3 regions of the Mesorhizobium sp. NBSH29 genome follow, and region 2 is predicted to be linked to each of the others. Evidence: riboswitches for the same ligand, from Rfam matches in the RefSeq annotation. Region 2 holds a riboswitch; each other region holds the start of a gene.
What was found. Region 2 has a riboswitch for cobalamin ahead of GA830_RS07755 (CbtB domain-containing protein). Riboswitches for the same ligand answer to the same signal wherever they lie in the genome.

Region 1 (7,559 bases), 1.4 Mb from region 2:
ACCGGGTTCCGCATCGATTCCAACGAGCATCCATCAAACGACGACACGCATTACGAGACCGGCAATATGGGCCATCGCCCACGTATGAAGGGTGGTTACTTCCCAGTCCCGCCAGTTGACGCGCTGCAGGACATGCGTTCGGAGATGCTTACGGTCCTGTCTGAAATGGGCGTGGTTGTTGAAAAGCATCACCATGAAGTTGCTTCGGCCCAGCACGAGCTCGGCATTAAATTCGACACGCTGGTACGCAACGCTGACAAGACGCAAGTGTTCAAATACGCTGTGCATCAGGTCGCCAACGCTTATGGGAAGACGGCAACTTTCATGCCCAAGCCCGTATTCGGAGACAATGGCTCGGGCATGCATGTTCACATGTCCATCTGGAGAGACGGCAAACCGACTTTTGCCGGAAACGAATATGCAGGTCTTTCAGAGAGCTGCCTTTATTTCATCGGCGGCGTCATAAAGCACGCCAAGGCAGTCAACGCCTTCACCAATCCGCTGACCAACTCCTACAAGCGCCTGGTGCCCGGATATGAAGCGCCGGTCCTTTTGGCCTACTCAGCCCGCAACCGTTCTGCCTCGTGCCGCATTCCATTCGGCTCCTCGCCAAAGGCAAAGCGCGTCGAAGTGCGCTTCCCTGATCCAGGCGCAAACCCGTATCTCGCCTTCTCCGCGCTCTTGATGGCCGGCCTCGATGGCATCAAAAACAAGATCCACCCGGGCCAGCCTATGGACAAGGATCTCTACGATCTGCCGCCCAAGGAATTGAAAAAGATCCCAACCGTATGCGGCTCCCTGCGTGAAGCTCTCCAGAGCCTCGACAAGGATCGTGGCTTCCTGAAAGCCGGCGGCGTGTTTGATGATGACCAGATCGACGCTTACATCGAACTGAAAATGGCCGAAGTCATGCGTTTCGAGATGACCCCTCACCCGGTCGAATTCGACATGTATTACTCGGTCTAAAAAATACTAGGCCGTGTGGACGAATTTGATCAAGCATAGGCCTGCTGCGAAGCTTACGATTGAGCGGAAATTTCGTGCTGTCTTTTCGCATCGCAGGGCGACGCGTTTGAAGCGCTTGAGCCGCCCGAAGCCTTGTTCGATACGGGCGCGCGCCTTGTAGAGCGTCTGGGCGAAGAAGGCTGGCCTGTTTTTCTCGTTGGCCTTGTGAGGGATCACCGGGGCGATGCCGCGTGTCCGCGCGGCTGCACGATTGGCCTTGCTGGAATAGCCTTTGTCGCCCAGCGCGGCACGTGGGGTGATGTCCGGCCCTATGTCGAGCAGGGTCTCAAAGCGGGTTGTGTCGGCAACTTGGCCACCGGTCAGATCGAACGCAATGATGTCGCCCGAATTGTCCGCCTTGGCGTGGATTTTCGTTGTGAACCCGCCGCGCGAGCGGCCGAGCGCCTGGCCTTGCTGCCCCCCTTTGCGCCCGCTGCCGAGACATGGGCGCGCACAATGGTGGAATCGAACATCTGGATCAGATGGGCCGATGCGCTCATCTCGGCCAACGTGTCGAAGAAGGCTTCGAACACGCCGGCTTTGCTCAGCCGGTCAAAGCGCTTCCACACTGAGTTCCAGTGGCCAAAGCGTTCCGGCAGCGCACGCCAGCGCACATTCTCCACCGTGAAGAAGTGCATGGCTTCCAGAAAAAGCCGGTCGTCCGCAGCCTTGCGGCCTCGCCGTGGCAGGCAAGCGCGGAAAACCTCCAGCGTGTTCGCCCAATCCGTTTCCGTCATCCTCGTGGACATCGCCGACCTCCAAATCAGTCGACAATCCATGAATCAGACTGGATTGGTCAGCGGAACCCCAAAAGCTATACCTGAGTCAATTCGTCCACACGGCCTAGTCGACAAAGACCCGGCGGAGCAATCCGCCGGGTCTTTTTGCTGGCCATCAGCCCCTAAACCCTGCGCCGCATCAGCATCGCAATCACGAACGCGGCACCCAGCGAATTGGTAATGATACCCACTGGCAGTTCCTGCTGGTGCAACAGAGTGCGGGCGGCAAGGTCACTGGCCAGCAGCAACACCGCACCCAGCATAGCAGCAGCGATCACCAGTCGAAAATGTAGCCGGCCGGAAAGTGGTCGGGCCATATGCGGGATCATCAGCCCGACAAAGCCGATGACGCCGGTAACAGCGACAAACAGTGCAGTGGCAAAGCTTGCTGCAACAAACGTCATCACCCGCAATTTTTCTACCGAGACACCCAAGCTTTCGGCCGTCTGCTCGCCGGCCATGATCGCATCAAGCTGGCGGTGATAGCGCAGCGCAAACACGAAGATCGCCAAGAGCCCGGTAAACCCCAGCGCAATATTGTTCCAGCCCGAAAGCCCCAGTCCTCCAAGCATCCAGAATAACACCGAATGCGCCGCACGTTGATCGCCGAGGAAGACAAGATAGTTGGTAAGCCCAGAAAACAGGAAGGAGACTGCGAGCCCTGCAAGGATCAACCGCTCTGGACCTTGTCCCTCAGCGCGGCGCATCAACAGCAGCACAATTGTCGTAGCCAACATGCCACCGCAAAAGGCGGCGAATGGCAAGGTCCAGGGCCCGAACCGGCTCCCCAAAATAGTGATGACAGCAACAGCCCCAGCCGCCGCCCCGGACGACAGTCCAAACAGGAACGGGTCGGCCAGATCGTTGCGCGTTACCGTCTGCAGAAGCGTGCCGACCACGCCCAGCCCAGCCCCAACGCAAATCGCCATCAGGACTCGCGGTAGCCGCAGATCGACGATGATGCTGTGGACTGGCCCAGTCTGGATCGGTCGGTCAAAGCCGGCAACACCAAGGAGCGCATCGGTCACATGGGCGAACGGGATGGATGTCGAGCCATAGGCAATTGATCCAAGCGCAAGCCCAACCATGGCCAGCGCCGCAAGGGCCATGCCGGGAACGAACCGGCTGCGGTCGCTCAAAACGCTTCCGGGTGAAGCGCTTTGGCAAGTTTAGCAATCGCTGGAATGTTGGCCGGCCCGGGCGTCAATTCAGCGTAGCGCAACGACAGGTAGCGGCCATTTTTTACCGCTTCGGTCTGTTTCATCGCCGGGTGCGCAGTGAGAAAGTCAATCATCTTCTGCGGCCCGCTGCCATCCTGGTAGTCGAGCAGGACGATGAAAGGCGGATTGCGCATCGCAACCGTCTCCCAGTCGGTGCTGACCCAGCTTGTCTCCAGATCTTCCATGATGTTGACACCGCCGGCGGCCTCGATCAACGCCGTTGGCATGGCGAACTTCCCGGCTGTGAACGGCTTGTCCTCGCCCGAATCGTAGAGAAATACCCTAATTGGCTCATTCTTTCCTGCTTTGGCAGCGATATCCGCAAGCTCGGCGCGCCAACCTGCAATCAACCTCGCGGCCTCTTGCTCCTTGCCAAAAACCTTGCCGAGCCGCTCCATGTCTCCGAACAACAGCTCCATCGACGCGCGCGGCCGATTTTTATCGACATGGATGCAGCTTTCAGTCAGCACCAGCGTCTTGATCCCATAAGCCTCCAACCGCTCGGGCGTCACTTCGCCACCCACGCGCATGCCGTAATTCCAGCCGGCAAAGAAAAAATCGGGCTTGGCGGCGATCAGCGTTTCGATCGAGGCATGTTTCGGCGCAAGTTCGGGAATATCCTTGCGCAGAGCCTCGAATTCCGGGCTGAACTTATACCAGCCCGAAATACCGGTCACACCGACGATGGAAGGCTGAAGATCCAGCGCAAACGCCATTTCCGACATGTTGAGATCGTGGATAATTGCTCGGCTCGGGGCGGCATCGAAGGTGAGCGGTACACCGCAATTCTGTACGGTTACAGGAAACCCAAATGCGGGTAGTGCAATCAGCAGATTGGTGCAGACAAGGCCAAAGCGTTTCAACGGGTCAAACTCCGGTTTCAGAAATTATCAGGAAGATCAAAGACTGTAATGTCTCGCTGTTGTGTCGGGTGGCGCAGGCGCAGAACCTCCAGCCCGAAGACGTCGCGAACGGTAGCCGGTGACAGCGCTTGCGCGGGCGAGCCGGACGCGACTGCGCGTCCATCCTCCAAGACCAGAACATCGGTGGCAAAGTCTGGCACCAGCGCCAGATCGTGCAGGACAGCGATCACCGTCAGGCCGAGCCGGGCCACGAGTGCCATCAGCTCGCCGCGTGCTTTCAGATCGAGATGGTTTGTTGGCTCGTCGAGGAAGAGAATTTTGGGCTGCTGCGCCAGCGCGCGCGCAATATGGGCCCTTTGCCGCTCGCCGCCCGAAAGCTGGCAAAGTTCCCGGTCGCGCTTGCCGTGAAGCCCGACACGCACAAGGGCTTCATCGACATGTTCCAGATCGTCGGTCGCCGTGGACTGGCCGGTATGTGGTACCCGGCCAAGCCCTACATAATCAGACAGACGGATACGCCCGTGGGGCGCATCGCTCTGGCCAACCACTGCTAGCATGCGGGCCCGCTCGCGTCGCGTGATGGAATGGATCGGCTGACCAAACAGCTTTACCACACCCGCTCCAGCCGGGATCAGTCCCGCCAGAATCTTCAGAAGAGTGGTCTTGCCCGCACCGTTGGGCCCGATGATCGCCAGCCGCGCGCCGGTATTAATCCTGAGAGAGATATTTTCGACCAGCTTCTGGCCTCCCCGCACGGCAAGTCCAAGACCTTGCGCGGAAACCACCACCTCGCGCACCGGCGTGCTCGGCAAAGCGGGTTCGCACTTAACATTCTCGGCAGGCAGGTCGCAAATCGCGTCCATCCGACAATTCCATCCCACACTTTCGTTCGGGAAGGATGCTGGCAGACCGGGGCGCGCAGGGCGCACGGAAGCTTGAGCAACGCTTCCCGGCACACCCCGTCCGGTCGTCTCAGTCAGATGGCAGGTCTCCTGGCTCGCGGGTCATTACCTTTCACCCGCCTTCCCGGCCTTTCGGCCAGTGGCAAATCCGGTGTCAGGCTATCCGCTCACAGTTGCGGGGGCAGCTGCGGATTGGGTTGATGAGGTCAACCGCACCGCATTCCCTTTTCACCCGAAGCCTTGCGACTCCGGGCACCATCGTGCCAAACGCTAGCTTCTTCGCGTCATCTGCACAAGCGCCAGCATATCGAAGTTTGCCTGCTCAAACTTCGATATGAAGATGAGATGGTTGATCCTGTCAAAATTTTCGGAATGCTCAACTCCCCATCCAAGAGTAAGTTAAGCCACATCGATACAGCGAAGATTTAGCTCCGGCACACAAAAAGAGGACCCGGAAGTTTCCCGCCGGGCCGTAAAATTTAACACGGAAAAAAGCCTATGCAGCCACCTTCGCGGTACCTTCAAGCGGCACTTCCGAGATTGTCTTCAGTATCTGCGAGGCAATCTGGTAAGGGTCGCCCTGACTGTTGGGGCGCCGGTCTTCCAGATAGCCCCTGTAGCCGTTACGAGCGAACGAATGCGGCACGCGGATCGAGGCTCCTCGGTCCGCGATGCCGTAGCTGAACTTGTTCCACGGCGCAGTTTCATGTTTCCCGGTCAGGCGTTTGTCGTTGTCGGGACCGTAGACCGCAATATGGTCCATAAGGTTCTTGTCAAAGGCAGCCATCAGATTTTCGAAATACTCCTTGCCGCCCACTTCGCGCATATAGACGGTCGAGAAGTTGGCATGCATGCCAGAGCCATTCCAGTCGGTGTCGCCTAGCGGTTTGCAGTGGTATTCGATATCGATCTCATATTGTTCGCACAGGCGCTGCATCAGATAGCGGGCCATCCACATCTCGTCAGCAGCGCACTTAGAGCCCTTGCCAAAGATCTGGAATTCCCACTGGCCCTTCGCCACTTCGGCATTGATACCCTCATGGTTGATGCCGGCATAAAGACACAGGTCGAGATGTTCCTCGACAATCTTGCGCGCCACAGAGCCGACATTGGAATAGCCGACGCCCGTGTAATAAGGACCCTGCGGCGGCGGGAAGCCGGCAGCCGGGAAACCGAGCGGACGACCATCCTTGTAGAAGAAATACTCCTGCTCAAAACCGAACCACGCGCCGTCATCATCCAGAACGGTGGAGCGGCTGTTGGAAGGGTGCGGTGTCTCGCCATCCGGCATCATCACTTCGCACATCACCAGAACGCCGTTGGTGCGCGCGCCGTCCGGGAAAACCCTGACCGGCTTCAACACACAATCGGAACTGCGACCTTCGGCCTGCATGGTCGACGACCCGTCAAAACCCCAAAGCGGCATTTGCTCCAGCGTCGGGAAACAATCGAATTCCTTAATCTGCGTTTTGCCACGCAGATTGGGCGCCGGCGTGTAGCCATCGAGCCAGATATATTCGAGCTTGTATTTTGTCATGCCGACCTCGCAAAGACGATTTCAATTCGTGGTTCGCTGGATGGACACGCAGCATGTGCCACCCTCCCGCCATCAGAAAAGCAAGCAGCGTGCCAAATGCGCGCCCGTCGAACAATTGCAACACTTCGCCGCCAAAGAGGCCTGCGATCCGCCGGGTTTCGAGCTGTTTGGACACTGTTGCCGCCGTTGGGGTCCTTGAACCTTCGTGTTTCACGCCAAAATGCACTTGGCTGCGCTGGGATAGGCGCGCCGGCTTGTGATTGCCCAGCAGGCACAAGTAAAAGGTGCTCACAAAATGATCAGAAATGGCAATTTGCATGAGCTTGTTGCTCATTTCAAAAGCACGCCTATATTGTCAGAGATCGCTCTGCCGCAACTGTATAAAAAAGGGCAGCAACAATGACCTATAATATTCAAGGCCAAACAGCGCAAATCTACCAGTTTCCAGTAAAACTCCGCGCCGGCGCGCCGTGGACTGGTGTGATTTCTGAAACGCCGCAATGTCGCGAACCATCGCGTGCCGCCCTCGTGGCATTGGACGCGTGGTACCATGACGCAGCGATAGGCGAGGAAGACAAGCCACACCACAGCTGACAAGCGTGCGATAAAATCTCCTATCATGCTGTTTCAAAAAGTTTTTTTGGTTTCCGTCAGTCCGGCTTCGATCGACTTTTCCAGTCAGAGCTCACCGCTGCGGCATCAAGCCGTTCGCGAAATTCGGTGCGGACCTCGTTCCACGCAAACCGCATCGAATTCTCGACAATTTCGCGGTCATAATTTTTGTGCTCATCGGCAATCGGCGCCCAGCGGATCAGCGCTTTTGGGCTCTCGGTGAAGGCCGAGGCGCCGGCGGCGATGTTGTGCCAATTGGCCTTATCGGCGCGTGCTCCGAATTCTGAGAGCCAGCGCGAAACGGTCACCGCATTGGGCGCCTGTTCTTCATTGGCGGCAACACCTTGGCCATAACACCAGACCGCCAATGCATTGAAATCGCCCTGCTCGAGCCTCTGGTCCGTGCCCACATGGGCAACACAATGGATGGTTAAATCCGCCAGAGATGCTGCGAAAACCTGCATCTTGGCAATGTTGATCGAGCGCGAAAATTCTTCGTCCGCGAACATTTTCGGATAACGCATTCCGATGCGCTCCTTGAGATAGCCGTAGAGCTTTTTCTGCGTCACCAGCGCTGCGCGCGTTGTGACAAAATCCGCCAGCAGTTCGGAATCATTGATTGGGCCCGTGTCACGTCGAAC
Region 2 (7,559 bases):
CAATCCGCACCCCGCCCAATGCCCGCAATGGCCGCAACCATGCGGCCCTCGCGCCCAAGCAGCCGATCAGCGTAGCCAATCAGCCGAGCATTGGGCGTGGCTGTCGTAGACAGCCGGCGCAGCGTGGCAGCAAGTTCTGCCTCTGTTCGCTGCGGTGCCAGCGCCGCAGCGATGATGTAGGCAGCTGCAGTCGAGCGACTGACCCCGGCATAACAATGGACCACCATCGGGCTTTGGCGATCCCAACTCCGTGCAAACTCCAGAAGCTGTGCCACATGCGCCTCCGCCGGGGAAACCAAACCGGGCTGCTCGTCCACGATGTCATTCATCGCCAGCCATAGATGGTCAGCCGCGGCCACCGATGTAGGGCGCACGACCTCGGTGCCCGCGGTGAGCAGCGAGACGATGCGCGCCGCACGCGTTTCTTCAACGGTGGCATGGAGGCGCGCCAGTGAACACACATGGATCATGTCTTTGGTCTTCCGGTCCAGTTATCGAGCGCTTCGGCAAGGCGCTGCCATTCGACTTCATTCCCCGGCAACCCGAAGCGCAGCACATCACTGCGCCAGTCAAAGTTTCGCACGAAAATTCCGTGTTGGCCAAGCGTGACAAACAGTGCCTGGGCCTCGTCCACCTGCACGAAACGAAACAGGTTGGTGCCACCGGCTACAGCAACGCCGTGCGCCTGAAGCAGAGCATCGAGCCGCGCCGCCTCGCTGGCAAGGCGGGTGCGCATGGTCTCCTGCCACCCTGTGTCGGCAAGCGCGTGCAAGCCGATTTCCAGCGCCGGCCCGGCCACTGCCCATGGCCCGAGCAACGCCTCGATCCGCGCGATTGTCTCTGGTGCGCCGATGGCAAAACCGAGCCGGACGCCGGCAAGACCGAAAAACTTGCCAAACGACTTGAGCACGATCAGTGCTGGATGGCCGGCATCTCCGGCGACGCTCTCCTGTTCTGGCCCGACATCCATAAAGGCCTCGTCGACGACCAGGAGCCTGCTGCGCGCCGCCATCTGGTCGGCGAGTTCCAGAAGGTCCGTGCGGGTGGTAACCCGCCCGTCCGGATTGTTCGGATTCACGACGATGGCCAGGTCGGCATCGGCCAGTGCGCCAATATCAGTCACGGTTGCAACCTCGTGGCCGGCAAGCGCTGCCGCTCGCTTGTGTTCGGCGTAGGTCGGCCCCAGCACAGTCGCGCGGCTTGCTGGCACCAGCGAAGCGACCAACGGCAACAGGATCTGAGTGCCGGGCGCCGGCACAATGTGGGCGGGCGAGGGAGCGCCGTAAGCCCGTGCGGCAATGGCGGCGAGCGCACGCGCGCGCGACGGCTCGGGCAGGCGCGCAAATGCTGTGGCAGGCAGTTCGAAAAGCGGGTAGGGGTGAGGATTGATCCCGGTCGACAGGTCGACAATGGGCCGTGGCGCGTCAGGAAAAAGCGCTTCTGCCCGATCGAGGCTGCCGCCATGATCGATCACTGTCCTTCTATCATTTTTCACGGTGCCCATGTCAGCTTTGATCGCCTTTCTGGCCCTTATCCTTGAACGCTACATTGGCTATCCGGTGCCGCTGTTGCGCGCCGCGGGCCATCCGGTCATGTGGATCGGCGCTGTTATTTCGGTGCTCGATACCTACCTCAACAAACCGAATTTTTCGGTCAGACGCCGCACCATGCATGGCATGGTAGCGCTGATCATTATCGTTCTGTTGCCGGCAGTTCTGGCGTCCCTGCTGTCCGGGCTTGTGTCGTGGATGTTTGTCTGGGGCTTTGTCATCGTAGCGATACTCGCAAGCACTCTGTTGGCCCAAAAAAGCCTGCGCAGCCACGTAGCGGCGGTTGCCGAAGCACTGGAGAGCGAGGGACTGGAGGGCGGCAGGCAGGCTGTCTCGATGATAGTCGGGCGTGACCCCGAGCGCCTCGACGAGGCGGGCGTGAGCCGCGCCGCCATCGAAAGCTTGGCTGAAAATTTCTCTGATGGCGTCGTTGCCCCTGCCTTCTGGCTGGTGGTCGGCGGGCTTGCCGGCGGCGCGGCCTACAAGGCGGTCAATACCGCCGATTCGATGATAGGCCACCATACAGAAAAGCATGGCGCGTTCGGTTGGGCGTCGGCGCGATTTGACGACCTTATCAATCTGCCTGCTTCGCGGCTGGCTGCGGTGCTGCTGACGGTGGCGGCTTTCATTATCCCCGGCGCGTCGGCCAGGAATGCATGGTCTGCTGTCCGGCGTGATGCGAAAAAGCACCGCTCGCCCAATGCCGGATGGCCTGAGGCAGCAATGGCCGGGGCGCTCGGCCTCTCGCTCGCCGGCCCCCGCGTCTATGGAGGCGTGATGGTCGAGGATGCGGAGATGGGCGCCGGTGGCCGACGCGATGCCAGCGCAGCCGACATCCGCCGCGCTCTGCGACTCTATGGAATTGCCGATGTGCTGTTGATCGGGCTGGCCGGTACGGTGGCCGCGATCTGGTTTGTCGCTTGAGCCAGGGCATTTGTAGGCTGCGCAACCAGCCTCAAAACCGCAAACCAAACGTACAAAAGGCATCAGAACTCGATACCCTGCTGTGCTTTCACGCCGGCGGAAAAATGATGCTTTGTCGCGCCCATTTCGGTAACAAGATCGGCTGCCTCCACAAGTTCCGGCTTGGCATTGCGGCCGGTCACCACGACATGCAGATCCGCACGCCGTGCCTTTAGCGCTGTCACCACTGCGTTTAGGTCGAGATAGGAATAGCGCAGTGCGATATTCATCTCGTCCAGAACCAGAAGCCTGATCGAGGGGTCGGCCATCAATTCCAACGCCTTGCTCCAGGCGCGCTCGGCGGCAGCGATATCGCGCGCCAGATCCTGCGTTTCCCACGTAAAGCCTTCGCCCATGGTGTGCCAGACCACGCGCTCGCCAAAGGCAGCAAAGGAATCTTTCTCGCCGGTATGCCAGGCGCCTTTGATGAACTGCACGACGCCGACGCGGTGGCCGTAGCCCAGCATGCGCAACGCGAGGCCAAAGGCTGCGGTGGTCTTGCCCTTGCCAGGCCCGGTATTGACGATCAGCAACCCCTTCTGTTCGATCGTCTTGCCGGCCACTTCCTCATCCTGCACGGCCTTGCGCTTGGCCATCTTGGCCCGGTGGCGTTCGGTGTCTTTCGGATCGATACTCATATCATTTGACCTTCATGGGTAAGCCCGCCACGAGGAACAAAACCTCATCTGCGACGCTTGCAACCTGCTGGTTCAGGCGCCCAGCGGCATCGCGAAAACGGCGGGCGAGTGCATTATCCGGGACGATGCCAAGGCCCACTTCATTGCTGACGACAAACCAAGGCCCGCGCGGTTGAGAAAGGACCGCAGCGAGCGCTGTGCATTCGGCTTCGATGTCGGCTTCGGCCAGCATCCGGTTGGTCAGCCACAGCGTCAGACAATCGAGCAGCAGCGGCTCGCCGTCTGGTAGTGTGGCAAGGGCGCCGGCAAGATCGTGCGGGGCGTTGATTGTCATCCAGCCCGCCCCGCGCCGCGCCTGATGCTGCACGATGCGCTCGGCCATTTCATCGTCAAACGCCTGCGCGGTAGCGATATAGGCCCAGGGAGCTGGAAGTTTGGTGACCTCCCGTTCGGCATGCGCGCTCTTGCCGGAGCGCGCACCGCCGAAAAGGAGCGTTAATCTCGCTTGATCAGGCAAGGCCGCGTTTCAGTACCGGCTCGCCCGCCACGGTAAAACGGGAGCGCAACAATCCGACGACAGCGCCCAAAACCATCCAGAACATCAGGTTTGTCAGCGTCGCCGCCACGACAAAGCGACGGAGCAGCTCAGCCGGAACAGCGGTGCCATGGCTCACTGGTTGCGGCGCGCCAATGATGTGCGGCGCTACGATCAACGCTACGCCGAGAAGCGCAAACGGCAATGAATTGCGGAAAGCAAGCAACGCCAGCCCCCCGGCAGTAGCCAACACCGTGCCAATCCACCATGCTTGGCGGATCGAAACATCGGCGGCAGGCATGCCCGGCAGTTCGGGCGGCAGGCCAAGGCCCGGCGCCAGCGTGAAGACAGCAAAGCCGGCGAACCCCCAGAAAAGCCCCTGACGCCAGGACAGAATACCGCCAAGCGCTTCCGATACTGCCACCAGAACCAGCGCAAAGCCGATTGCCGTCACGATGTTCGCAGCCGCTGTATAGGCAAAGCGCTCAAAACCGTCGGCAGGCTCCCACGCATCCTCGCCATGCGCGTGAGCTTCAACAACGGGCGTTGTAGCTGCTGCTCCGGCATTGGCCGCTTGCGTATCATGGTCATGGTTGGCAGGTGCTGCGTTTTCATACGTTTCCGCCGCCAAGATCAGCGGCACGGTGGCAAAAGTCTGCATGGCCGCCATGGCGATACCTGACAATAGCCCGGCGATCGCCGCGATGAACACGACGTTACGAAAAAGGGTCATGGATCAAGCTCCGGCTCAGTGGCAGGGAAAAGCCATCGAATGGCGGTAATCGTGCGCGGCGTTATGGGCGACTTCCATATGTGAGAAGCCGACAAAGCCGATAACGAAGAGCCCGAGCAGAGCCGAAAGGCCAAGCTGAAATGCGCGCGACGCCGAAGAAGCTGCGCTTGTGGTCGTGTGTGTTGCAGTGGTCAATTTCATATTCCTCTCGCCCTCCACCCGAGGGCCTTGGTTGCAGTCGTGTCGCCGGCAGGTCTCCTGGCTCGCGGGTCAATGCTCCTTCCCCGCCTTCCCGGACAATTGATCCAGTGGCATTTGGGGAGGAACTCGCCGCATACAGTTGCGGGGGCAGCCGCGGCATTGGATCGGCTCATCTGAGCTTTCCGTACCGCATTCCCTCTTTCGGTTCTTATCGAAAACCGACGACAGCGCGACTATAAACGAACTTCGCCGCCGGGCAACCGAATTTGCCGGCTGACTTTGGGCCAGAACGCGAAGCGCGTTGACATCATGTCAGCCACCCGCGTAATTTCCCCCTGCCGATGGTCCTTCTCCGGCAACGGAGAGGGTGAAAAGGGAATGTGGTGCCGGGCAGAAATGCCCCTAAACCACAGCTGTCCCCGCAACTGTAAGCGAAGAGCCTCTACCAAATGCCACTGGGCTATTGCCCGGGAAGGTGGGAGAAGGTGCCGACTCGCGAGCCAGGAGACCTGCCATCGAACACGAAACCGGATCCGGGCGGGGTGCCCTGGAACCCGGCTATGGAAACACCGCGCTGTTGAATGGCGCTGGTGGACCCTTTGCTGCACCCCACGAGATTTGAACCGGAGTGCAGTGTGGATATCAGTTCCAGTCCCGATGAACGCGAAGCCGAGACAATGGTCACGGTACTCATCTGCGAAAACTGCCGCGATGAAACGGGCTCAGATGCGCGTCCGCGCGCCGGAGAACATCTGGCCGAGGATGCCATTCGCGCGGCCTCGGGAACCAATGTCCGCATTGAGAAAGTGGAGTGTCTGGGCAATTGCAAACGCCGCCTCAGCGCAGCAATGGTGCGCCCGGGCAGCTGGAGCTATGTCTTTGGCGAACTCACCATCAACAGTGGCGCAGACCTCGTTGCGGGCGCTGAACTCTTTGCTGGATCGACCGATGGCCTCATTCCATGGCGTGGTCGCCCCGACAGCCTCAAACGCGGGCTGATATCCCGCATCCCGCCTCTTAATCCTCTGAAGGAATTAAAATGACTGCATCTTCACAGCGCGTTCCCTGCACCGTCATCACGGGCTTTCTCGGTGCCGGCAAGACGACGCTTTTACGCAATGTGCTGGAGAATGCCGGTGGTAAGCGCCTTGCAATCATCGTCAACGAGTTCGGCGATGTCGGGATTGATGGCGATATTCTGAAAGGTTGCGGCATTGACGCTTGCCCGGAGGAAAATGTCGTTGAACTGGCCAATGGTTGCATCTGCTGCACCGTGGCGGATGATTTCGTGCCCGCACTCGACAAGATTCTGGCGCTGGAGCCGCGCGTTGATCACATCCTCATTGAAACCTCAGGCCTGGCCTTGCCCAAACCGCTTGTTCAGGCATTCCAGTGGCCAACAGTCAAAAGCCGCGTCACCGTCGATGGGGTCATCGCTGTGGTCGATGGCCTGGCATTGGCGCAAGGCCGTGTGGCTCATGATATGGATGCCCTTCACGCGCAGCGGCAGGAAGACGACACGCTTGATCATGATGATCCGGTAGAGGAAGTCTTCGAAGACCAGATCGCGTGTGCCGATCTCATCATATTGTCCAAAAGCGATTTGATGGATGATGCCGGGCGCCAACGTGCCAATGCCATCATCTCGGCCCATATGGCGCGCGCAGTGAAAGTCGTCCCGGCAAGCCATGGCAAGGTAGATGCCTCGGTGCTTCTGGGTCTCGGCCTGGCAGTCGAAGACGACATCGAAAACCGCAAAACCCATCATGATGGCGCATTCGATCACGAACATGATGATTTCGACACCTTCGTCATAGAGCTTCCAGCAATCACCACACCGGCTGATCTGGCGGCGAGAGTGGCGCAAGCCGCTGAAGCGGAGAACGTGCTTCGCGTCAAAGGCTTCGTGGATGTAGCGGGCAAGCCCATGCGTCTTCTGGTGCAGGCAGTAGGCGCGCGTGTCAGCCATCATTTCGACCGCGCCTGGGCGCCCGGCGAAGAACGCAAAAGCCGTCTGGTCGTGATAGGGCTCAAAGGTCTCAATCGCCCGGCCATCGAAACCATTCTTGCTGGTTGAGCAGGAAAGGCTGATCCGCGGTGCACATTCTCACCACAACATCTGCAACGCTGGATGATCTGGCCGAACCGGTCGATCTGAAACAGCCGCCTGCGGACATTGTGGCGCTGTCCTTTACCGACAGCGATCTGGCAAGCCTTGCGGCAGCGCACCGGCTTGCCGGGTCGGATGCACCCTCGCTGCAACTGACACCGCTGCGGGAACTGCGCCATCCGATGTCTGTCGATCTGTGGATCGACAGCATGGCCGGCCAAGCCAAAATTGTTCTGGTCCGCATTCTGGGTGGTTATGAATGGTGGCGTTATGGTTGCGACAGGCTCGCAGCCATGGCGCGCGAAAAGGGTTTTCATCTGGCACTCTTGCCGGGTGAATGCCGGGAGATGGATGAACGTCTGATCGAAGCGTCAACACTGCCGCGCGCAACGCTGGATGAGCTTCTGGCCTATTTCCGCGAAGGTGGGTCAGCCAATATGCAAGGCCTTCTTGGGCGTCTTGGAGCGCTGGCCGGGCATGAAAGCCTCGCCGTGCAACCTGCATCGGTGCCAAAAGCCGGTTTTTATCTTCCGGGCCGTGGCATCGCCACTGTAGGTGATATGCGTGCAACCCTTACCCCTGGCGCACCAATCGTGCCTCTCCTGTTTTACCGCTCCATGTTGCTGGCAGCAGACATAGCGCCCATTGATGCCTTGTGTGCGGAGCTAGCGGCGCACCGTATTTCCGCAGTTCCCATCTTTGTGGCGAGCCTCAAGGAAAGTGCCTCACTGGATTTCGTCGAGCAGGCAGTGACCGATTTTCCGCCAGATATTCTCGTCACCACAACAGCCTTTGCCTCTGGCGCCGAGCCCGGCACCGAAACGCTGTT
Region 3 (7,559 bases), 450 kb from region 2:
GCGTCGCCGCAGGCGCACTGGCACGAAAGGTCGTCCCAGGATTGAGCGTTCGCGGCGCCCTTGTCTCTATGGGCGAAAAATCGATTGACCGGACCAATTGGGACTGGAACTTCATCGCCGATCCGGAAAATCCGTTCTTTACGCCAGACCGGGCCTCGGTTCAGGTATTTGCGGATTATCTCGACGAAATCCGCAAATCCGGTTCCTCGGTCGGCGCGGTCATTGAAGTTGTTGCAGACGGCGTACCAGCAGGGATAGGTGCGCCGATCTACGCCAAACTCGATCAGGATATTGCGGCTGGCCTGATGTCGATCAACGCCGTCAAGGGCGTCGAGATCGGCAATGGCTTTGAAGCTGCGCGCATCACTGGCGAAGAAAACGCCGATGAGATGCGCATGGGCAAAGATGGCAAGCCCGAGTTCCTCTCCAACAATGCGGGCGGCATTCTGGGTGGTATTGCAACCGGTCAACCCGTTATCGCTCGCTTCGCAGTCAAGCCAACCTCGTCCATCCTCACCCCGCGCAAATCGGTGGACCTCGATGGCCAGGAAGTCGATGTGATGACCAAGGGTCGCCATGATCCCTGCGTCGGCATTCGTGCCGTACCTATCGGTGAGGCCATGGTGGCATGTGCCATCGCTGACCACTATTTGCGGCACCGAGGGCAGGTTGGAGATATGCGAATAGCGAATAGCGAATAGCACTTTCGACTGCTTTAATCCCTCCTTGCCCTACTCCCTTGCTCTATCTCCACGGATACGCCCCATGCCCTACGACCAGAAAAAAATCGTCGAAGCCCTGCGCGCCTTTGAAGCTGGGGAAATCGTTGTCGTCATGGATGATGACGGGCGCGAGAATGAAGGGGATCTGATTGTAGCAGCAGTTCATTGTACGCCGGAAAAAATGGCCTTCATCGTGCGCCATACCTCAGGCATCGTCTGCGCACCGATGCCCCGTGAGGAGGCAAAGCGCCTTAATCTGGCACCGATGGTTGCCGACAACGACGCTCCGCACCAGACTGCCTTCACCGTCAGCGTCGATTTCAAGCATGGCACGACAACCGGTATTTCGGCTGATGACCGAACCCTGACAGTCCGCAATCTTGCCAATGGCAATGTTGGTGCTTCGGATTTCGTTCGTCCGGGGCATATATTCCCATTGGTTGCGCGCGAAGGCGGCGTGTTGATGCGATCAGGGCATACCGAGGCAGCCGTCGACCTTTGCAAACTCGCCGGCCTGCCGCCGATTGGCGTCATCTGCGAACTCGTCAATGATGAAGGTTCGGTCATGCGTGGCCCTCAGGTCACGTCATTCGCCGAAAAGCACGGGTTGAAACAAGTATCAGTCGCCGATCTGATCGCTTACCGCCAGCGTCAGGAGACGCTGATCCAGCGCATCGAATGCTTTGATATGGAAACTCCGGGAGGTCCGGCGAAGGCCTACACCTACACATTGCCGTGGGAAACGATGCATCATCTGGCCATCGTCTTCGGCGACATCCGGGATGGTGAAGACGTGCCGGTGCGTCTCCATTCGGAAGATGTCGTATCGGATGTGTTTGGAACCACCGATCAACTGCAATCGGTCATGAAATCGATGGGTGGCAAACGGGGCGTTATCGTTTACATGCGCGAAGGATCGGTAGGCGTGGCGCATCAAGGCCGCTCTCGTCCAGCTCCCAGTGATCGTGAAGACCATGAAGAAGCAAGAAGCCGTGAGAGCGAGTGGCGCGAGATAGGTCTCGGTGCCCAGATACTGAAAGATCTTGGCATCTCCTCAATCAACCTAATCGCTTCGCGCGAACGCCATTATGTTGGGCTGGAAGGGTTCGGCATCCGCATCGCGAAGACCGAAATCCTGTAAGAACGCTCTACTCTGCGGGCTGAGGAGCTGCACCAGATGTAGTGCGGTCTACCGATAGCAATCTCTGGGCCAGGAGCACCGTTACAAGAGACAGTGCGCCGGAAGCGACAGAGACGCAGAAGCCGTGCTGGGCGCCGAAAGTATCGACCACCCAGCCGGAAATAAATGCGCCGAGCGCCATGCCTATACTGGTAATCAACCGGATCACAGCATCGACACACGGTGTTCAATCAGTCCGAACGCCAATCACCTTCAAATTTCTGCTTGAGGGCCTGCGGCTCCAAACGGTGGATGAGGGTGAGACTGGCTCACTCCGATTTTAGCGGCTACTTGCTGCAGCTGCTTTCAGAGCCTTTTCGCCAGATCCAGAAAACACTTCACTCATAATGAGGTCGGCCAGTGGCAAACGGGAACCCCACTGAGCGTTCTCGAGATCAGGCTTTGGCGCAAACTGTGAAACGTGGCCCACGCAGAGATAGGCGATGGGGACCACGTGGTCGGGGATGTGAAGCAACTGTTTCAGCGCCTCAGTCTCCAGAATGCTGACCCAGCCGACGCCAATGCCTTCGGCACGTGCCGCCAGCCAGAAATTCTGCACCGCGCAGACCGTGCTGAAAAGATCCATCTGCGGGTTGTGAAACCGCCCGAGCGGCGAGTCGGCAGAGCGGCTGCGGTCGCATGTGATGCACAAATTGAGGGGTGTCTCGCAAATGCCTTCCAGTTTCAGGCGCCGATATAGATCGCGCCGATCGGGCTCGATTGCTTCGCTCTCGCTCTGCCTTGCGGCGACAAACAGATCGCGCACTTCTCGCCGCCGCTCGTCATCGCGGATTACAATGAAATTCCAGGGCTGCATGTATCCCACCGAGGGCGCATGGTGAGCGGCCGACAGCAACCTCGCCAGAACTTCATCGCTAATCGGGTCGGGAAGAAAATTGCTGCGAACATCTCGACGCGTAAAAATAGCCTCATAGACTGCCGCGCGCTCGGTCGTTCCGAAGGGTGCAGCTTTCGAGTGTTGAATAAAATCTGCCGGCATCGCGTTGTCCCCTTGCGATCAAACGAAACGGGTCCCTGCCTGACCATGCAGCGGACACATTTTTGCCTGGCCGGTCTTCTGGCTTGGGTTCATCCCGCATCCGGCGTCTTCCCGTTCCGTAGAACAGTGACATATGCCGGCGCGATCCCCCTTACAGCGTTGGGCACGCCACGGATTTCAACCGCGTTCCCGATTCTCCCGCATGGCTGCGGGCACCTAGCACGCCGTTCATATCGTTTTTTGCCGCAATAGCCATCCTCCCGCTGCGGTTGGCGCAATCCAAATGCTCCTGCTTGACCTGCCAAGTATGGGGCTGCGCCTAAACCCTGTTGAACAGCGGCTTGTCGCATGGCCAAATCGGCATCGGGCGCCTATATCGGGACATGGTTACAAGGCTGTACTCCCATCCAATCTTTCTTGAACATCTCACGCCCATCGGTCATCCGGAGCGTCCCGACAGGTTGCGCGCCATAGAACGCGTGCTGGATGACGAGATCTATTCTCCGCTGGATCGCATCGTAGCGCCATTCGGCGACGAGGCGACAATCCTCTATGCCCACCCGGAGAGGTTCGCCGAAAAGATCCGCAAGGCGATCCCTGACGACGGCATCGTAACAATCGACGGCGACACATCGGTCAGTCCCAAAAGCTGGGACGCCACGCTCACCGCTATTGGTGCAGCCAACGCCGCTGTGGATGATGTCTTTGCGGGCGTCGCAGACAATGTATTCGTCGCTTCCCGACCCCCAGGCCATCATGCCGAGAAAGAAACGGCAATGGGATTTTGTCTTTTCAACCATGCCGCGATAGCCGCCCGCCACGCACAAAACCGCCATGGCGCTGAAAAGGTGGCGATCGTTGATTGGGATGTTCACCATGGTAATGGAACGCAGGACATTTTTTACGAAGACCCAAGCGTTCTCTATTGCTCAACGCATCAGATGCCACTGTTCCCGGGAACTGGGGCAAAGCATGAAACCGGCGTTGGCAACATTATCAACGCGCCACTGACAGCCGGCACTGGCAGCGATATTTTTCGAGAGGCATTTCTCTCGCGCATTCTCCCGGCGCTGGACAATTTCCGCCCCGATCTGATTATCATTTCGGCGGGATTCGATGCCCACCACCGCGACCCCCTAGCTGAGATAAATCTCACAGAAGAAGACTTCGACTGGGCAACAGGCAAACTTATGGACCGTGCAGAGCGGTTTTCCAGCAATCGGCTGGTCAGCCTGCTTGAAGGTGGTTACGACCTGCAGGGCCTTTCCTTTTCGGTCGGTGCGCACGTAAAAAGATTGATGAAGGGATAGGCCATGGACACCGAACTGAACGCTGATATCCAGGCCATGAGTTTCGAACAGGCGCTTAAGGCGTTGGAATCGATCGTGGACGACCTCGAGCGTGGCGAGGTGCCACTTGACCAGTCCATCCGCATCTATGAGCGGGGTGAGGCTTTAAAGGCCCATTGCGACCGTCTGCTCAAGGCAGCTGAGGACAAGGTTGAAAAGATCCGCCTCTCGCGCGACGGCAAGCCGACCGGCACCGAGCCGCTTGACGGCGCTTAGCCCAACCGTTTTGATCGGCGTGAGGCAAGCACAGGAGCCAACGCATGTGCCGCAACATCAAACCGTTGTTTAACTTCGAACCGCCCGCCACCCATGACGAAATTAGCGACGCGGCGCTCCAGTTTGTCCGCAAGCTGAGCGGAACAACGAAACCGTCGAAGAAGAACGAGGCCGCGTTTCATGCGGCAGTACTCGACATAGCGGCAGTAGTTCACGACCTTCTCCATTCGATGGAGACCCAGCAGCATCCGCGCAACCGCGAGGATGAGGCTTCCAAGGCCAAGACGCGCTCGGCTTTGCGCTTTGCCTGATCAATGAGCTTTTTCCGCGCGCGATCCTGAGCCGGGTGACCGTAGTGTCCATACCTACGCACACATTTACTTTCGCTATCTGAGGTTTTAATCCCTCAGCTATTTCGCGAGACAAGGCAGCCCGTGACCCAGTCCAAGACACCGCTTCTCGACACGATCAGCCTCCCGGCAGATCTCAGAAAACTTCCCGAGAGCGATCTTCCGGCAGTAGCGGCAGAGCTGCGCCACGATCTGATTGATATCGTTTCGCAGACCGGCGGTCATCTCGGCGCAGGCCTTGGGGTGATCGAACTTACCGTTGCACTCCACTACGTCTTCGATACGCCCGATGACCGGGTAATCTGGGATGTGGGTCATCAGGCGTATCCGCACAAAATATTGACCGGGCGGCGGGATCGAATGCGCACACTGCGCCTTGAAAACGGTCTATCCGGGTTCACAAGGCGCGCCGAGAGTGAATATGACCCTTTCGGCGCCGCGCATTCGTCAACGTCCATCTCCGCTGGTTTGGGCATGGCGGTTGCTCGCGACCTTTCCGGTGGCAAGAACAACGTCATAGCGGTAATCGGCGACGGCGCTATGTCGGCGGGCATGGCCTATGAGGCGATGAACAATGCCGGCGCGCTGGACGCACGCTTGATCGTCATTCTGAACGACAACGACATGTCTATCGCACCCCCAGCGGGCGCCATGAGCGCCTATCTTGCGAGGCTGGTATCGGGCAAGACCTACCGCTCGATCCGCGAAACAGCAAAGCAACTGGCAAAAAAACTGCCGAAATTCTGGCAGGAAAAAGCACGCAGATCCGAAGAATTCGCACGCGGTTTCTGGACCGGAGGAACGCTTTTTGAGGAACTGGGTTTCTACTATGTCGGTCCCATTGATGGCCATCAGCTGGAACATCTGCTGCCAGTGCTCAAGAATGTCCGCGACACAATTTCCGGTCCGGTGCTCATCCACGTGGTGACGCAAAAGGGGAAGGGCTATGCGCCCGCTGAAGCCGCAGCCGACAAATATCACGGTGTCAGCAAGTTCGATGTGATCACCGGCGCGCAGGCCAAAGCACCGGCTAATGCTCCAGCTTACACCAGGGTTTTCGCTGAAAGTCTGATCCAGGAGGCGGCAGAAGATGAAAAGATTGTCGCGATTTCGGCGGCAATGCCATCTGGTACCGGCCTTGATTTGTTCGGCGAAGCGTTCCCATCCCGCACCTTTGATGTTGGCATTGCCGAACAACACGCAGTCACCTTCGCTGCGGGCCTTGCGACCGAAGGTTACCGGCCCTTTGCGGCAATCTATTCGACCTTTCTCCAGCGCGCTTACGATCAAGTCGTCCATGACGTCGCGATCCAGAAGCTGCCGGTGCGCTTTCCCATCGACCGGGCCGGCTATGTCGGTGCGGATGGTGCGACCCATTGCGGCGCCTTCGACACGACTTTCCTCGCGTCGCTGCCTGGCTTTGTCGTGATGGCTGCGGCCGACGAGGCCGAACTCCGCCACATGGTCCGCACCGCCGCCGTCTATGACGAGGGACCGATTTCATTCCGCTATCCGCGCGGCAATGGTGTCGGCGTCGATATGCCAGCGCGTGGCATCGCGCTCGAGATTGGGAAAGGGCGCGTCCTTAGGGAAGGGACCAAAATAGCCCTTCTGTCGTTCGGAACCCGTTTGCAGGATTGCTTGCTGGCGGCAGAAGAGTTGGACGCTGCAGGGTTGTCGACCACGGTCGCAGACGCGCGCTTTGCCAAGCCGCTTGATACCGATCTAGTCCGCCGCCTTGCCCGCAATCACGAGGTGCTGGTCACGGTGGAGGAGGGTGCAATTGGCGGATTTTCCAGTCAGGTTCTGCAATACTTGGCTACAGAAGGCTTGTTGGACAACGGATTGAAGGTTCGCCCGCTGGTTCTCCCCGATAGCTTTACCGACCACGCCAAGCCGGAGAAAATGTATGCTGATGCCGGCCTTGATCGCGCTGGCATAGTTACTGCCGTATTTTCCGCGCTGGGCAGCTCCGCCCAAGCCGCCCGCGCATGATGACGCAAACTGTAACCTCCTGTTTACGCTGGTTGTTGCGGGTTCGGTTACCCTGTCTCTTGGCCGTTTCTTAGCCCGAGGTGTGTATCACAGGCCCCGGGGAAAAAGGGGCGGCGACGGATGATAAGATTCTTTATGGGGGCGATTGTCGCGGTAGTGTGCGGCGCAACTTCGGCGCAGGCCGAAGAGATTTCTCGCCATAGAATTGATGTCTTGGACCGACCTTCCTACGACCGCAATCTCGAACTTGCGGTAAAAGAGATCGTGGCGCGCAAGATTGGTACAATCCGTGGCCGTCTGGACAAGGATGTTGGCCCGGTTTTGGTCGAAGCAGAAAATCCGGTCTGGCCCCTCAGCCTCATCGCACGTAATCTGAATGATAAGGCATCCTTCCCCGCCGACCCGATCATTTACGCTTCAATCACGCATTAGGCGCGGTCCGCCTTGCAATCTGCAGAAGTTTCGCCAAAGAAGGCGGATGATTTCAACGGATACTCACGGTCAACGGCTGCGGCTTGACGAACTTTTGGTAGCGCGCGGGCTCTTTGCCAGCCGCTCACGTGCGCGCGACGCTATTGAGCGCGGTACGGTTACCGTTGAAGGGCGCGCGGCTACCAAGCCGGGGCAGGCGGTGCCCACCGAGGCGAACCTGTCCGTCGACGACCCGGCGCAGGCTTATGTGTCGCGTGCAGCCCTCAAGCTCCTCTGCGGGCTCGATCATTTCAAGCTCGACCCATCCGGGTGCGA

Region 1: it holds a riboswitch for cobalamin, as region 2 does, so the genes downstream of both, GA830_RS14425 (ABC transporter ATP-binding protein) here and GA830_RS07755 (CbtB domain-containing protein) in region 2, are expected to answer to the same signal.
Region 3: it holds a riboswitch for cobalamin, as region 2 does, so the genes downstream of both, bluB (5,6-dimethylbenzimidazole synthase) here and GA830_RS07755 (CbtB domain-containing protein) in region 2, are expected to answer to the same signal.

Annotation. Positions count from the first base shown of each region.
Region 1 covers NZ_CP045492.1:2,903,710-2,911,268, forward strand. The annotation lists gene glnA (type I glutamate--ammonia ligase) at 1-966, shown strand, start outside; gene GA830_RS20420 (IS5 family transposase) at 973-1,497, opposite strand; partial or broken gene GA830_RS20425 (transposase) at 1,536-1,784, opposite strand; gene GA830_RS14415 (FecCD family ABC transporter permease) at 1,907-2,893, opposite strand; gene GA830_RS14420 (ABC transporter substrate-binding protein) at 2,920-3,867, opposite strand; gene GA830_RS14425 (ABC transporter ATP-binding protein) at 3,885-4,730, opposite strand; cobalamin riboswitch at 4,833-5,044, opposite strand; gene GA830_RS14430 (glutamine synthetase beta-grasp domain-containing protein) at 5,266-6,306, opposite strand; gene GA830_RS14435 (hypothetical protein) at 6,227-6,640, opposite strand; gene GA830_RS14440 (DUF2735 domain-containing protein) at 6,706-6,900, shown strand; gene GA830_RS14445 (hypothetical protein) at 6,957-7,559, opposite strand, start outside.
Region 2 covers NZ_CP045492.1:1,546,014-1,553,572, forward strand. The annotation lists gene GA830_RS07725 (tyrosine phosphatase family protein) at 1-470, opposite strand, end outside; gene cobD (threonine-phosphate decarboxylase CobD) at 467-1,504, opposite strand; gene cbiB (adenosylcobinamide-phosphate synthase CbiB) at 1,503-2,474, shown strand; gene cobO (cob(I)yrinic acid a,c-diamide adenosyltransferase) at 2,537-3,151, opposite strand; gene cobU (bifunctional adenosylcobinamide kinase/adenosylcobinamide-phosphate guanylyltransferase) at 3,153-3,668, opposite strand; gene GA830_RS07750 (CbtA family protein) at 3,661-4,419, opposite strand; gene GA830_RS07755 (CbtB domain-containing protein) at 4,435-4,614, opposite strand; cobalamin riboswitch at 4,651-4,858, opposite strand; cobalamin riboswitch at 4,946-5,151, shown strand; gene GA830_RS07760 (DUF1636 family protein) at 5,298-5,663, shown strand; gene cobW (cobalamin biosynthesis protein CobW) at 5,660-6,697, shown strand; gene cobN (cobaltochelatase subunit CobN) at 6,718-7,559, shown strand, end outside.
Region 3 covers NZ_CP045492.1:1,991,825-1,999,383, forward strand. The annotation lists gene aroC (chorismate synthase) at 1-701, shown strand, start outside; gene ribB (3,4-dihydroxy-2-butanone-4-phosphate synthase) at 766-1,863, shown strand; gene bluB (5,6-dimethylbenzimidazole synthase) at 2,183-2,902, opposite strand; cobalamin riboswitch at 2,954-3,137, opposite strand; gene GA830_RS09845 (histone deacetylase family protein) at 3,286-4,212, shown strand; gene GA830_RS09850 (exodeoxyribonuclease VII small subunit) at 4,216-4,467, shown strand; gene GA830_RS09855 (DUF2277 domain-containing protein) at 4,512-4,778, shown strand; gene dxs (1-deoxy-D-xylulose-5-phosphate synthase) at 4,902-6,812, shown strand; gene GA830_RS09865 (hypothetical protein) at 6,933-7,244, shown strand; gene GA830_RS09870 (TlyA family RNA methyltransferase) at 7,291-7,559, shown strand, end outside.